DNA from 2 places in the Neorhizobium sp. PAMB6716 genome. Region 2 is predicted to be linked to the other one. Evidence: predicted binding sites of a transcription regulator. Region 2 holds the regulator's gene; the other holds the start of a gene.
What was found. The regulator LexA, encoded in region 2, represses DNA repair genes until DNA is damaged. The targets are predictions, from matches to a motif close to TGTTCNNNNTGTGTTCNG.
Positions count from the first base shown of each region.

Region 1: a site for LexA is predicted at 6,518-6,535, ahead of AC4CWH_RS16570 (metallopeptidase family protein). Genes of this name have one in related genera too.

Region 1 covers NZ_CM177835.1:3,405,066-3,412,572, reverse strand. Annotated here, with positions in the region: gene AC4CWH_RS16610 (phosphatase PAP2 family protein) at 1-346, opposite strand, end outside; gene leuB (3-isopropylmalate dehydrogenase) at 598-1,707, opposite strand; gene AC4CWH_RS16600 (RidA family protein) at 1,810-2,199, opposite strand; gene leuD (3-isopropylmalate dehydratase small subunit) at 2,220-2,825, opposite strand; gene AC4CWH_RS16590 (hypothetical protein) at 2,995-3,243, opposite strand; gene AC4CWH_RS16585 (HpcH/HpaI aldolase/citrate lyase family protein) at 3,355-4,260, shown strand; gene AC4CWH_RS16580 (DUF1737 domain-containing protein) at 4,275-4,481, shown strand; gene murA (UDP-N-acetylglucosamine 1-carboxyvinyltransferase) at 4,616-5,926, shown strand; gene AC4CWH_RS16570 (metallopeptidase family protein) at 5,940-6,383, opposite strand; gene AC4CWH_RS16565 (hypothetical protein) at 6,593-7,507, shown strand, end outside.
Region 2 covers NZ_CM177835.1:1,469,294-1,476,800, reverse strand. Annotated here, with positions in the region: gene kdsA (3-deoxy-8-phosphooctulonate synthase) at 1-221, opposite strand, end outside; gene AC4CWH_RS07070 (VOC family protein) at 224-1,090, opposite strand; gene lexA (transcriptional repressor LexA) at 1,260-1,979, shown strand; gene AC4CWH_RS07060 (ComEC/Rec2 family competence protein) at 1,960-4,641, opposite strand; gene gltA (citrate synthase) at 4,946-6,235, shown strand; gene AC4CWH_RS07050 (permease) at 6,375-7,052, shown strand; gene AC4CWH_RS07045 (nuclear transport factor 2 family protein) at 7,150-7,507, shown strand, end outside; gene lpxB (lipid-A-disaccharide synthase) at 7,506-7,507, opposite strand, start outside.

The DNA of each region.
Region 1 (7,507 bases), 1.9 Mb from region 2:
GGCCTGAAAGCGCAACCGTCAGAAAGATATAGGCCGCGAGATGGCAGAGGAAAAATGCCTGCAGGCGGTTCCTTGCCGCGCGAGCAAGCCGCCCCCGGGAAAGCGCTTCGAAGAACAGCATGGCGCAAGCCATCAGGATCCAGCCGGATTTGCCGAAATCCGTGACGAAGCTGCCGATCGGCTTCAGGATGGAGGGCGTGCGCGCCACATAGGCCGAGACCGGCTCATCCAGCAGGAAGACCGACAGAAGAACGAGATTGAGCGCGACGAAAAGACAGGAAAAGTGACAGTCCGTGCGATAACTTCCGCAGTAACGGTTATGACGCCGCCTCAGCTTTTCAATCATCCCATATGCTCCCCAAAGCCTATACAGATCCTAACCGGGATTTATGACAGGGATTTTGGCAAGGACCGCCGTTGGCACGATAAAGACAGGCCCGTTGATCTTGCGGGCGCCGGTTAAAGTGGCCCAGACTTCGAGGGCCGGGCCGCCGAATTTTCGCGGCAAGAGCGATTGGAAGCTCGAGGGGTAAAAAAATGCCCCGCACTGGGCGGGGCATTGCAGGTTTCAGTTAGGCGCAGCCCCGTTGGCCCGCATCAGGCAGACAGGGCCTTGAATTCGGCAAGGATCGCATCGCCCATTTCCGACGTGCCGACCTGCGTGCAGCCTTCCGCCATGATGTCGCCGGTGCGGATGCCCTTGTCGAGCACGTTGGCAATCGCCTTTTCCAGCCGGTCGGCTTCTTCGACCTTGTTGAAGGAGTAACGCAGGCACATGGCAAACGATGCGATCATGGCGATCGGGTTGGCAATGCCCTTGCCGGCAATGTCAGGGGCCGAACCGTGGACGGGCTCGTAAAGCGCCTTGCGCTTGCCGGTCTTTCCATCCGGTGCGCCAAGCGAAGCCGAGGGCAACATGCCGAGCGAGCCGGTCAGCATGGCCGCGACGTCCGACAGCATGTCGCCGAAGAGGTTATCGGTAACGATCACGTCAAACTGTTTTGGCGCGCGCACCAGCTGCATGCCGCCGGCATCGGCCAGCATGTGATCCAGCACCACGTCGGAGAATTTTGCCTTGTGCGTTTCGGTCACCACCTGGTTCCACAAAACGCCCGACTTCATCACATTGCGCTTTTCCATGGAGCAGACGCGGTTCTTGCGGGTGCGCGCCAGTTCGAAGGCAACACCGGAAATGCGCTCGATCTCGTAGGTATCGTAGACCTGCGTGTCGATGGCGCGCTTCTGGCCGTTGCCGAGATCGGTGATCGTCTTCGGCTCGCCGAAATAGACGCCGCCGGTCAGCTCGCGCACGATGAGGATATCGAGCCCTTCGACCAGTTCCGGCTTCAGCGAGGAGGCATTGGCAAGCGCCGGATAGCAGATGGCCGGGCGCAGGTTGGCAAACAGTTCAAGATCCTTGCGCAGACGCAAAAGGCCGGCTTCCGGACGAACATCATACGGAACCGCATCCCATTTCGGGCCGCCGACGGCGCCGAACAGGACCGCATCGGCATTCATCGCCTTTGCCATGTCGTCTTCGGAGATCGCAGCACCGTGGGCATCGTATGCTGAGCCGCCGACCAGGCCCTGCTCGGTGACGAAGCCGGCGCCAAGCGCTTCGTTCATGTGGTCGATGATCTTCACGACCTCGGCCATGGCCTCGGGGCCGATACCGTCACCGGGAAGCAGGAAAAGCGAATGAGACATGATGATGCGTGTCCTTGAGAAATTGGCAGGCATGATGCGCCACGGGTGGCGCCTCCCCAGCTTCGCCCGCGCCTGCCGCAGGACGAAGCCGCAGACTATTTTTTATTCCGAACCTGCGCCGCGCCGCGCAGTGACCTCGATCTCGATCTTCATTTCCGGGCGCACCAGACCGCAGACCACCATGGTGGCCGCCGGGCGGATGGTACCGAAGACATCACCCAGCACGGGGACTATGGTATCGTAATGGGCGAGGTCGCTGAGGTAATAGCGCACGCGCAGCACGTCCTGCAACGCGCTGCCTGCCTCCTCAAGCGCCTTGGCAATCGTGTGGAGGGCGTTGCGCGTCTGTTCGCCGACATCGTCAGGCATGACCATCCGGCTATAATCATAGCCGGTGGTGCCGGAGACATAGATCATGTCGCCATCCACGACGGCGCGCGAATAACCGATCGTCGCTTCAAAGGGAGAGTCCGACGATATGCGTGTCACCACCGGAGCCTCCTCCTCACATGTCAGAGCCAGGGACGCTCGGCCTGCATCTTGTTTTCGAACGAGGCGATGGCGCCATCGCTCTTCATCGTGGTGGCGATGTCGTCGAGGCCTTCCAGCATGATGTGCTTGCGGGCGGGATCGATATCGAAGGTGATCGTGCCGCCATCGGGACCAGAAATCTGCTGGGCTTCCAGATCCACCGTCAGCACGGCATTGGAACCGCGCGAGGCATCATCCATCAGCTTGTCGAGATCGTCCTGCGAAACGACGATCGGCAGGATGCCGTTCTTGAAACAGTTGTTGTAGAAAATGTCGGCAAAGGACGTGGAAATGACGCAGCGGATGCCGAAATCCAGAAGCGCCCAAGGTGCGTGCTCGCGCGAGGAGCCGCAGCCGAAATTGTCGCCGGCGACAAGGATCTTGGCGTTCTGATAGGCGGGCTTGTTGAGCACGAAATCAAGGTTCGGCGAACCGTCTTCTAGGTAACGCGCTTCGGCAAACAGGCCGGTTCCGAGGCCGGTGCGCTTGATCGTCTTCAGGTAATCCTTCGGAATGATCATGTCCGTGTCGATGTTGACGACAGGAAGCGGCGCAGCAACGCCGGTGAGCTTGGTAAATTTATCCATGATCTGCCTCCGCGAGACTTGTTCTGCGGATGCTGCCATAGACCAATTTCAGGGAGATTTGAAGTCCGGTTTGCCATCAAACGGTACGCCGAACCTCTGGATCGACGTACCCGTCATCACATTGTGATCTGAACCGCTTAAAGACAGAGCCGCTGACAGGAGATCGCCTTTAAAGATCGATGATCGTGCCGCGACCGTCGTTCCAGACGCGCATGTCTTTTGCCTGCGCCGAATTTTTGGCGCCGGATGCCTTGGCGCGCACCGGAACGGGTTTATGGCGAAGAGTGAGCGCTCTCACGGCCGTAAACACAGTCAGCATGGCGGCAAAGGCCAGCGTGATGGATGCCGTGAGCACGACAACAGCGGTGATGGCGGCAATGCCGGCAAGGCCAAGGAAGAGTGCGCGGATATTCTGCATGGTTTTGAACCTTTCTTCTTGTGGAAATGTGGGCTTTTCTCTCGACACTTGCAAGGGCTTTTGCCCTACTGCGCTCTTGCGCCTCATCACAAAGCTTGTCACAAAGTCGCGATGTCCCATTCGCTTGCTCCGGCTCTTCGCCCGCAACGCTCGCTTTTGAGCGTGCCCGCCATCAACCAGCGCGCGCTGGACAAGATTTCCTCGCTTGCCTGCGACGGCGTGATCTTCGATCTTGAGGATTCGGTCGCACCGGAAAAGAAGGACGAGGCCCGCGCCAATCTCTCGGCCTATTTCGCAAAGCCACCGGCTGGCAACCGTCTCTCGATCATCCGCATCAACCCGCTTTCTTCGACATCAGGCGCGGACGATCTGGCACTCGTTGTCTCCACCCGCCCCGATGCCGTGCTTTTGCCGAAAGTGGAAAGCGTCGCTGACGTTCAAGCCGTGGAACACGCCCTCAACGAGGCCGGCGTGCCCGAAACCACAAAAATCTGGGCGATGATCGAGACGGCCAAAGGCGTACTCCATGCGGGCGCAATTGCTGGTTCACGTGAAACATCGGTGCCGCGGCTGGAGGGTTTGGTTGCTGGCCTGAATGATCTGCGTAAGGAAACCCGTGTGCCGGCACGGCAAGGCCGCAGCTTCCTCATTCCCTGGCTGATGCAGGTGGTGCTTTCCGCCCGCGCCCATGGGCTCTGCGTCATCGACAGCGTGTTTAACGATTTTCGCGACACGGACACTTTCGAGAGCGAATGCCGCCAGGGCCGCGACATGGGCTTTGATGGCAAGATGCTGATCCACCCGGCCCAGATCGGCCCGGCCAACCACCATTTCGGCCCGGATCCCGAGGCGGTCGCAGAGGCCGAAGCGATCATCGCCGCCTTTTCGACACCGGAGGCGCAGACCCTCAATGTCATCAACCTCAACGGCCGCATGATCGAACGGCTGCATCTTGTCGAAGCCGAACGGCTCGTGCAACTGGCCCGACTGATCGAAAAAACCAACCTTATCGACTAAAGAAAGACTGACCCATGAAAGTTTACCGCTTCCTCACCGGCCCCGACGATTCCTCTTTCTGCCACCGGGTGACGGATGCCCTCAACAAGGGCTGGGACCTGCACGGCTCCCCCAGCCACACGTTCAACGTGGCGGAAAACAAGCTCTATTGCGGGCAGGCGGTGGTGAAAACCGTCGAAGGCAAGGACTATCATCCCGACATGAAGCTCGGCGAGCAATAAGCCTCGACAGGCCTGCCGGACACCATTCCCCGCATGGGCAGGGCTGCGCCTTGAACGATGACGATGCCTTACAACCGCCGGGAAATCCGTGTGGTTGGGGGCATCGCTTCGCACCCCAACACACGGATGAGACAATGGCAGAACCGAGAGCGGCTGAACGCGTAGAATATATCGTTGAGGGCGGGCATCGCCTTTCCGGTGCCATCGAGCCCTCCGGAAACAAGAACGCGGCGCTGCCGATCATTGCCGCCGCCCTGCTGACCGACCAACCCGTCGTGCTCACCAACGTGCCGCGCATCCGCGACGTGGAGGCGCTGGTGCAGCTGCTTTCGTCTCTCGGTGCCGAAACTGCGTGGACGGACCATAATACTCTGCGCATTCATGCGCGCGACGTTCGCCCGGCAACGCTGGACCCGGATCTCTGCTCACGCATTCGTGCCTCCATTCTGCTGGCTGGGCCGGTTCTTGCCCGCTGCGGAGAAATCACCCTGCCGCCGCCCGGCGGCGACGTGATCGGCCGGCGCCGCCTCGACAGCCATTTTCTGGCCTTGCGACAGCTCGGTGCGCAGATCTCGCTCGAAGGCGACTACGTGTTTCGCGCGCAAAAACTCGTCGGAGCGGATGTGTTTCTCGATGAACCCTCGGTGACTGCGACGGAAAACGCGCTGTGTGCCGCCGTTTCGGCCTCTGGCACCACGATTCTGCGCAATTGTGCTTCCGAGCCGCATGTTCAGGATCTCGCCCATTTCCTCGTTGCCATGGGTGCCAGCATCGAGGGCATCGGCACCAATTGCATGACGATCCACGGCGGCGCGCCGCTTTCAGGGGCAAGCCACCGGATCGGGCCTGACCATATCGAAGTGGGTTCGCTGATCGGACTTGCGGCGGTGACCGATTCCGATCTCAGGATCACCAATGCCGGTGTGCAGCACCTGCGCTCCACCCTGATGGGCTTTGAGCGGCTGGGCATCCATTGCCGCATCGAGGGCGACGATCTGATCGTGCCCTCCGGCCAGGCGAAACGGATCGAACCGGATTTCGGCGGCCATGTGCCCAAGATCGAGGATCAGCCCTGGCCGGCGTTTCCGGCCGATACGATGTCGATTGCCATCGTCACCGCCACGCAATGCGAGGGCATGGTGCTGATGTTTGAAAAGATGTTCGAATCCCGGATGTTCTTTGTCGACAAGCTGATCTCGATGGGCGCCCGCATCGTGCTCTGCGATCCGCACCGCGCCGTGGTTTCCGGACCGAGCCCGCTGAAAGCCGCACGGCTGGAAAGCCCCGACATTCGCGCCGGCATGGCCATGCTGATCGCGGCCATGGGCGCCGAGGGCACATCGATCATCAACAATGCCCAGCAGATCGAACGCGGTTATGAACGCATTGACGAGCGGCTGAACGCCTTGGGCGCGCGCATAAGGCGCATTCCCGCGCGCGTCTGAAGAGGAAAGGCGGCTAACCTGTCCGGTCAGCCGCGTCCTCGACGCTTTCCTCGATCCGCTCCATGTCGTCATCGCTGAGGCCGAAATGGTGGCCGATTTCGTGGATCAGCACATGGGTGATGATATCGCCCAGCGTTTCCTCATTTTCCGCCCAATAATCGATGATCGGCCGGCGGTAGAGGCGGATTCGGTTCGGCAATTCGCCGGTTTCCATGCTGAAACGCTCGGAAATGCCGCGCCCTTCAAAAAGCCCCAGAAGATCGAAAGGCGTCTCAAGCGCCATGTCCTCGAAAATCTCGTCGTCGGGAAAGTCCTCGATCTCGATGGTGAGGTTTCCGGTCAGCGCACGGAACTCTTCCGGCAGGTTTCCATAGGCCTCGATTGCCAGCGATTCGAACGTGCTGATGGTGGGGGCGTGGCGATCACGCCAATCATCGGTCTGGTCGACACGGGCCATAACTGCTCCTTTTTCAACGAGCATATAAGGTTTCTGGAAAAATATTTCGAGTGCGGATTCAAGCAAGAGGTGGGGAGGGTGAACGAATCTCATGGGGACCGCTGTTGACTCTTCGGGGCAGCTCTGGAATCCATAAGAACATAACATGAACAATTGAGGCGAAGAGGATCCTGGAGATCCTGGTCTCGACAAGAAGTGGAGCTGACGTCATGGCGCGATCCGCCCTGGCGCAGGAGACTGTTTTTGCCCTGCGCGAAACGATAGCCCGGCTGGAGGGAAAGCCTATCCCAGCCCTTGCCGCTGCACGGGCACAAGCGGTGGGAGAAGGGCAGGAGAGGGCGCAAGACCGGCCGGCCCGGCTTAAAACCGGCATTGCTGCGCTGGACGAGGCACTGGATGGCGGGCTGCCGCTCGATGCGATCACCGAGATCCGCAGCCGCGGTTTTTTCGATGCAGGATCTGCCAGCGGTTTTACCATGGGGCTTTCGGTGCTCATCAAGGCACGGGCACCGAAGGCTGAAAACCTGCCTGTTCTCTGGATTTCAGACCGCATGGCGACCCAGGAGGCGGGAGCGCCTTATCTCATCGGCATGCGCGGTTTCGGCCTTGGAACGGAGCCGTTCTTTCAGGCTCTGCCGAACCGGCTCGACGAGGCGCTGTGGCTTGCGGAAGCAGCCCTTGCAAGCGGCGCCTTTGGCGTGACCATTCTGGAAACCCGCGGCAATCCCAAAACCTTCGGGCTGACGGAAAGCCGGCGCTTAGCGTTGCGGGCAAAGGCGGCGGGGCGGCCGCTTCTGCTTTTGCGCCATGCCGCAGAAGAGGAGGCCTCGAGCGCTGCCTTCCGGTTTCTGACCCAGCCGGCATTTGCCTCACAACGACGCCTTCCCGACGGATCGATGCTTGGCGGCAGCATCGGACCTTCGGTTTTCCGTCTCACATTGGAAAAGAGCCGCAACCCGGCTCCGCTCTGTCTCTCCCTGGAGTGGAATCCCCATGACCGCCAATTCAATTGCGTCCACACGCCAAGACATGCTGTTCCTGAAAGGCAGCCGGCAGCGCATTCTGGCGCTCTATTTCCCAAAACTTTCGACAGACCGGATCTTGCGCCGGCGCCGGGGTCTATC
Region 2 (7,507 bases):
GCAATCGAGGTGCGATTGGCCTTGTCGAAGGAGGATTTGTAGACAAGGCCGATGCCGAGATCATCGCAGATTTCCTTGACGGCGCCGGCCATCATGAAGGCGTGGTCGCGGCTTTCCATCTGGCAGGGGCCGGCGATCAGCGACAGGCGGCCGGTGTTTGAAAAAACGACGCGGGCCGAACCCTCGCCGACGGATACCTCTGCATTGGCTGTGACGGCCATGATCACTCCTCAAACACGAAAGCAGCGCCCTGACCGGGGGCTGCGGCAACGACGATGCGCGTGCCTCTTTTCTTAAAGGCCACGTCATTAGCAGCAAGGCAATCTGCTGTCACGGCAAGATCAGAGGTGGCAAACACCAGGGCAGCGCCGCAAAGCCCGCCGGCGGATGGGGAGAGATCAATGCCGAGTTCGTCCGCAACACTCTGCCGCGACGACAGCGCAACATGTCCATTCCGCGCCTGAAAGACATGACCCGAGGCATCCGCAACTGCTTTGGTTTCCAATACAGTCTCGAGAACAGGCAGCGCAGCGATCGGATCATCTGCGGCAAGCCACACGCCCCGCAACCCGACCACGCCGTTTTGATGCCGCTCCAGATGCGCCCTGTCGGCCGGCAAGGGATTAAGCCGCTCGCAGGCGAACAGGAAAAATTCGGGAGATCCGGTTTCGGCGAAGGCCAGCCTGAAGCGTGCGATCACCTCATGCCCGTCCGCCGTCAGCGCCGCGCGGGAAAATTCAAGGATCTCGCCGGCGGACCGACCTGCTCCGACAAACCGCGTGTGGTCTCCATCGGCATCCGGCGAAGCGACCACGAGGCCAGAAAATCCATCGTCCCCACAGGCGGCACGGAAGGCGAGATCTCGCCCGGTAAAGACGTTGCCCTCTCCTGCCGTGCGTTCGGCAACAGCGCGGTCGCGGATCGCCAATGGCTCCAGATACAGGCCATCGGAGAGAAACACGCAGGCATTCTGCGTCCCAAACGGATGCTGCGCATCCGGCGCCACGGTAAAACCGAGCGTCCCCAGCCGCTGGCGCGCCACCGCCAGCGTGCAGACGGGCATGACAAGATGATCGAGCGGGCGGACCATGATTCTCTCCTTCAACGATGCGGGCGGCAGTGTAGCGCCGGATAAGCGCTTGAATATCCCGCACGCTTTCAGCAATCAGCGTTTTATCCCCGGCTTTTGAGGGCTTGCGGAACACATATGGAACATATAGTGTCTGTTCTGGATTTGTTTCCACTTCGAGGTTGTCTTCATGCTCACACGCAAACAGCAGGAACTGCTCCTGTTTATTCACGAACGGATGAAGGAATCCGGTGTACCGCCCTCGTTCGACGAGATGAAGGATGCCCTCGATCTGGCGTCGAAATCGGGCATCCACCGCCTGATTACCGCGCTTGAGGAGCGTGGCTTCATTCGACGGCTGCCGAACCGGGCGCGGGCGCTTGAGGTGATCAAGCTGCCGGAATCCTATTCGCCGCCGGCCCAGCCGCGTCGCGGGTTTTCGCCCAGCGTCATCGAAGGCAGCCTCGGCAAGCCGCCGGCCACACGCCCTGCCCCGCCAGCTCCGGCTGTCGAAGAATATACGGGCTCTGCCACCGTTCCCGTCATGGGGCGTATTGCTGCCGGCGTGCCGATCTCGGCCATCCAGAACAATACCCATGCCATCAGCGTGCCGATCGAGATGCTGGGCACCGGCGAGCATTACGCGCTGGAGGTAAAGGGCGACTCGATGATCGAAGCCGGCATCATGGATGGCGACACGGTGATCATCCGCAATGGCAGCACGGCGACGCCCGGTGATATCGTCGTGGCGCTTGTCGATGACGAGGAAGCGACGTTGAAGCGCTTTCGCCGCAAGGGCGCCTCGATTGCGCTTGAAGCGGCCAACCCCGCTTACGAGACCCGCATTTTCGGGCCGGACCGGGTGAAAATCCAGGGCAAGCTTGTCGGCCTCATCCGCCGTTACCACTAAGCAGTTCGAAAACCGGTTGCGGCAACGTTTCGTCAAAGATGCGCTGCCGCCAATCATAGGTTCGGTGAACGCTCCAGGGGCGTTTGTTGCCGATGCTTGCGCCGGTTGCCTGCCAATCCCGGCGGTGACTGCTTCCGGCAAATCGGATTTCAAGGGCTCCTGTCTTGCGTAGCGTCGATTCCGTCAGCATCAGCGCGCCGGAGCGGCAGGTTTCGAATCGGGCACGGGCGGCAATCACGACGTCGGCCGTATCGCAGGCGGTTCCCGCATAACGCGGGTCATCGATGGTGGCGATTCGCACTTTTTCCAGCGAACGGGCAAAACAGCCGAGAGCGGCAATGCAGGTGAATTGACCGGGAGGAGCGCTGGTCAGGGCTTTGTCCATGGCAGTGGCAGCCGCTCGCTGCTCCTCTTTGGTCAAGGGCGGATCTGGTGGCTTTCGGGGGGAAACGCCTGTCTCGGTTCGGCCAGAGTTCAAGTGAATCGCGTCAGCGTCTGATGGGCCTGCTCCGTGTCCTTCCTCGGGAACGACCGCGCGGATGTCTGTGGCGATCTCTGATTCGGGCGTGTCTGCATCGGCTCCCGTCTGGCGGCTGTGTGCTGCATCGGCGCCGGGTTGTGCATGAGCGCTCTTCGCGGTGCCGGGTGGTAAGTCTTGCGGTTTTGCCGCGGTGTTGCGCCGGGGCATGATCGGCGCAAGCGTATTGTCGATGATGAGGGCATTCTGCCACTGGCGATAGATGAAATCGGGTGGTGTCCGGCGGTTGGTGGCGGCCGTCTGTCCGTCGATGAGAGCGACGAGGCTTGCGTCTTCAGAAATCAAGAGGCTTGGACGCGGGGCATCGTCAGGCCAGAACGACAAAATGAGTGCTGCCGCCATGACCGGCAGGCCGAACAGTTTTAGCCGTGTGCGCAGGAGGACCAGAATCAGAAAGCCGAGCGAGGCTATGGGCAGGAACCAGCCATGCTGCCGCCCAACCGGGGCGTCTCCTCCCCAACCCGCCACCGTCTCGGCAACGGAGATAACCAGCTCAACGCCAAAACCCATCAGTTTCAGGAACGGCGCCTCCAGCCCGAACGGCATCAGCAGCATGGCAAGCATGCCGAAGGGCATGACGATCAGCGATATGATCGGCATGGCCGCGAGATTGCCGGCAAGGCCATAAGTGGCGACGCGGTGGAAGTGGGAAACGGAGAAGATCGAGGTGGAGAGTGCGCCGATGAGCGAGGTCAGCACCACGCCGGCGACCATGCTGGAGAGAGCGGCGGTGGCGGCAAGCAGTGCCGGACGGCGCGCGGCAAGCGGATCATGCGGATCGCCATGAATACTCGACCAGGCGGCGTAACCTGCGACAAGTGCGGCCGTTGCGGAAAACGACATCTGGAAGCTGGGACCCAGCACTGCCGAGGGTGTCAGGACCAGGATGACGAGTGCCGAGAGCGCCACATTGTGCAGGCTGATCGAGGGACGGTCGAACAGCACCGAGGCCAGCATGATCACCATCATCACATAGGCGCGCTCGGCCGAAACACCGAAACCGGAAATGAGATAATAGGCCGTCACCATGGCCAGCGCGCCGATAGCTGCGATCTTTTTGACGGGAAACCGCTGCGCAAAGCCGGCAAACAGGCTGAACACCATTCGCGCGCCGACAAAAAAGATGCCGGCCGCCAGCGCCATGTTAAGCCCGGAGATTGCCACGATATGGGCAAGCCCCGCGACCCGCAGCGCCTCGATGGTCTTTTCCGAGATTGCACGACGCTCATCGGTGACGATGGCGGCGGCAAAAGCCCCGGCATCACCGGGAACCACGGCGCGGATGCGGGTTCCGATGTCGCTTCGCAGTTCAAACAGCTTGCCAAGGATGCGCGTCGACCAGTTTTCATGCGTGCCGATGCCGACCTGCGGCGACCCATAGAAAAAGCCAACGGCGCCGATGCCTTGAAAATAGGCAGAAAAGGCAAAGTCGGCGAGCCCGGGCAGAGCCGGTCCCGAGGGTGGGGAAAGCCGTGCCCTGCCGGCAATCCGCGTCCCCGTCTCATAGGCTTCGTGTGCGGTGCGGGAAAGCAAGACGGCGCGTTCCGGCGGACGGGCAATGACGGGGGCAGCGGTTGTCAAAATGCGCACCGTATAACGCCAGCGCCCGCCGGCCGCCGCCTCGCGTTTTTCCACGAGACCTTCAATCTGCGTGGTCACCGGCGTGTCGAGGATCGTCGTTCGGTTGCGCAGGCTTTCGATCTGCGCAAGGCCCGCACCGGCGCAGATCAATCCGGGCATCATGAGCGCTAGGGAAAAGCCGCGGCGCCCGGCCCGACCAAGCAAGATCGCGGTCATAATCAGCGGCAGTGCCAAGAGGCCAAAGCCAGCGGGTGGCGGCTCCGCAAGTGAGAGCCAGACGATTGCGCCAAGCCCTATAAATACGGGCACGAGGAGGAAATGGCGGCCGTGCGCCTCCTCTTCGGCGACAAGGTTTGCGAGCTTTTGGCGCCAGCCAGGATGTTCACTTTCCCGTGCGTCGAGAAACCCATCATCGAGGTCGCGGTTATCCTCGGCAAGGCGTGCGGGTAGCTGCGGCGAAATGGCTGCGGGTAACCTCAGGCCGCGCGAAAACGCCATCGCCTCACGCGATGATTCGCCTGGCGAGACGTCCACCTCAGCCACACATCCTCCCGGGAAAAAGCATCATTCCCCTTTAACCGAAAGACAACCTGCACCTGTTTAACTTGTCCGGTCAATTGCAGCATCCGCCACGGTTGACCGCCCGCCTTGATTGGATCGATTTAATCGCGCCAAACTGCCAGAATGTGGTCTTGCCAGGCCGCGACGCCGCTTTATCGCCTCGGCTTTCGCGCTGCACAATTACCCGCGCCAAGTGCTTGGCAGCACGCTTTAGATCATATAGCTACTTTCAGAGGCTTCACTCATCTGGCGCGTTTCGCGCCATTCCGCCCATCGGAGGATCAGTATGACGGACACAAGCGCACATCTGGGATTGGGAGATAAAACGGTCGACCTGCAGGTCAAGAAGGGCACGATCGGGCCTGATGTGATCGACATCGGCGCACTCTACAAGAACACCGGCGCCTTCACCTACGACCCGGGTTTCACCTCGACCGCATCCTGCGAATCCAAGATCACCTTCATCGATGGCGACGAAGGCATTCTGCTGCATCGCGGTTACCCGATCGAGCAGCTGGCTGAACACGGCGACTTCCTGGAAACCTGCTATCTGCTGCTGTACGGCGAACTGCCGACGGCTGCCCAGAAGAAGGATTTCGATCACCGCGTCACGCACCACACCATGGTGCATGAGCAGATGAGCCGCTTCTTCACCGGTTTCCGCCGCGACGCCCACCCGATGGCCGTCATGGTCGGCACGGTTGGCGCACTTTCGGCTTTCTATCACGATTCCACCGACATCACCGATCCGCACCAGCGCATGGTCGCTTCGCTGCGCATGATCGCCAAGATGCCGACGATCGCTGCGATGGCCTATAAGTACCATATTGGCCAGCCGTTCGTTTATCCGCAGAACAATCTCGATTACGCCTCGAACTTCCTGCGCATGTGTTTTGCCGTGCCGTGTGAAGAGTACAAGGTGAACCCGGTTCTGGCCCGCGCCATGGACCGCATCTTCATCCTGCATGCGGATCACGAGCAGAACGCCTCCACCTCGACGGTGCGTCTGGCCGGTTCATCGGGTGCAAACCCGTTTGCCTGCATCGCAGCCGGCATTGCCTGCCTCTGGGGCCCGGCTCACGGTGGCGCCAATGAAGCCGCCCTCAACATGCTGATGGAAATCGGCACGCCGGACCGTATTCCGGAATACATTGCCCGCGCCAAGGACAAGAACGATCCGTTCCGCCTGATGGGCTTTGGCCACCGCGTCTACAAGAACTACGATCCGCGCGCCAAGATCATGCAGAAGACCACGCATGAAGTGCTGAACGAGCTTGGCCACAAGGATGACCCGCTTCTGCAGGTTGCCATGGAGTTGGAAAAGATCGCGCTCACTGACAGCTATTTTGTCGAAAAGAAGCTCTATCCGAACATCGACTTCTATTCGGGCATCACGCTGAAGGCGATGGGTTTCCCCACCACCATGTTCACGGTTCTCTTCGCGCTTGCCCGCACCGTCGGCTGGATTGCCCAGTGGGCCGAAATGATCGAAGATCCGCAGCAGCGCATCGGCCGCCCGCGCCAGCTTTACACGGGCGCTGCCCAGCGCGATTACGTGCCGGTCTCCAAGCGCTAAGACCCGTTTCGGACAGAGATCATACCATCAAAGCCCGCGAAATTTTCGCGGGCTTTTTCGTATCGGGATGATTCTTCCGCCCGGTCGAACTATCGTGTCGGCAATCGCAGTGGACGCTGCAGGATACCGGAGGAAACCCATGGATTTCATGAAGCTGCTGAAGTCTCTTGAAGAGCTGCTTTACGAGGTGGTCTCCTGGCTCGTCTTCTATCCGCTGACCATGTGGCGTTCGCTCGTCACGCCGCTTGACATGATGCGCTACGCCGATGAGGAACTGGCAGACCGGCCGCAGGACCAGTACGACGATACGCTAAGCCCGCCGCTTTTCCTGCTGCTGACGCTCCTGTTAGCCGAGACAATTTCCCACGCCATTCCGTCTCTCTACGATGATTCGACGCTTCCACCGATTTTGTCATCCACTGCCAATCTGCTGATCGCCCGCGGGGTGATCTTCAGCGTCTTGCCGCTCGTCATGGCCGTTACGCTGGTGAGACGCAAGAAAGTCCGGTTGACGCGGGCAACACTGCGGCCACCGTTCTACAGCCAATGTTATGTGGCGGCGCTGTTCGTTTTGGTGGCCGGTATCGGTCTTAATCTCATGCTCATCCCGCACCAGGCGGGGCTCGTCACCGGCGCCGTTCTCTTTGCCCTGGCGATTTTCTGGTATGGACAGGCTCAGGTGCGATGGTTCAAGCAAGACCTGGACATCACCACGGCTGCGGGTGTCGGCTTGTTTGTCGGCCGTTTCCTGATCGGCGTTCTCGTGATCCTTGCGGTCGCATTAGCGATCGGATGGAGCTTGAAAAGTTGGAAATGATGGTGCTGCCTGGAAGCGTTCAACAGGCGCCTGACACGAGACTGCGCGCTAAAAGTTCGACAGTTGCCGTGACGCGGCCGGCAAAAGAGGCAGCCTGATGGCGAAGACGACAGCGGAGAATATCGTTGCCCTCGAGCGCAGTCTGCATCGAGCGGACGTCCGAACCGACCCGCGCGAGGTCGCAGGCCTTCTCGCCGAAAACTTCATCGAATTCGGCAGTTCGGGACGGATCTTCGACAAACAGATGACCGTGGCGGCTCTTGCTGCGGAAGACCCGACGGATGGCGGATCGTCGTTACAGGCACAGGACTTTGCCGTGCAGGAACTCAGCGTCGATGTCCTGCTGGTCACTTATCGGATCAACCGACTGGCGACGCAGGCGCAGGCGGCGCGCCAAACCCTCAGAAGTTCAATCTGGAAGCGGATCGATAACCGCTGGCAGATGGTGTTTCATC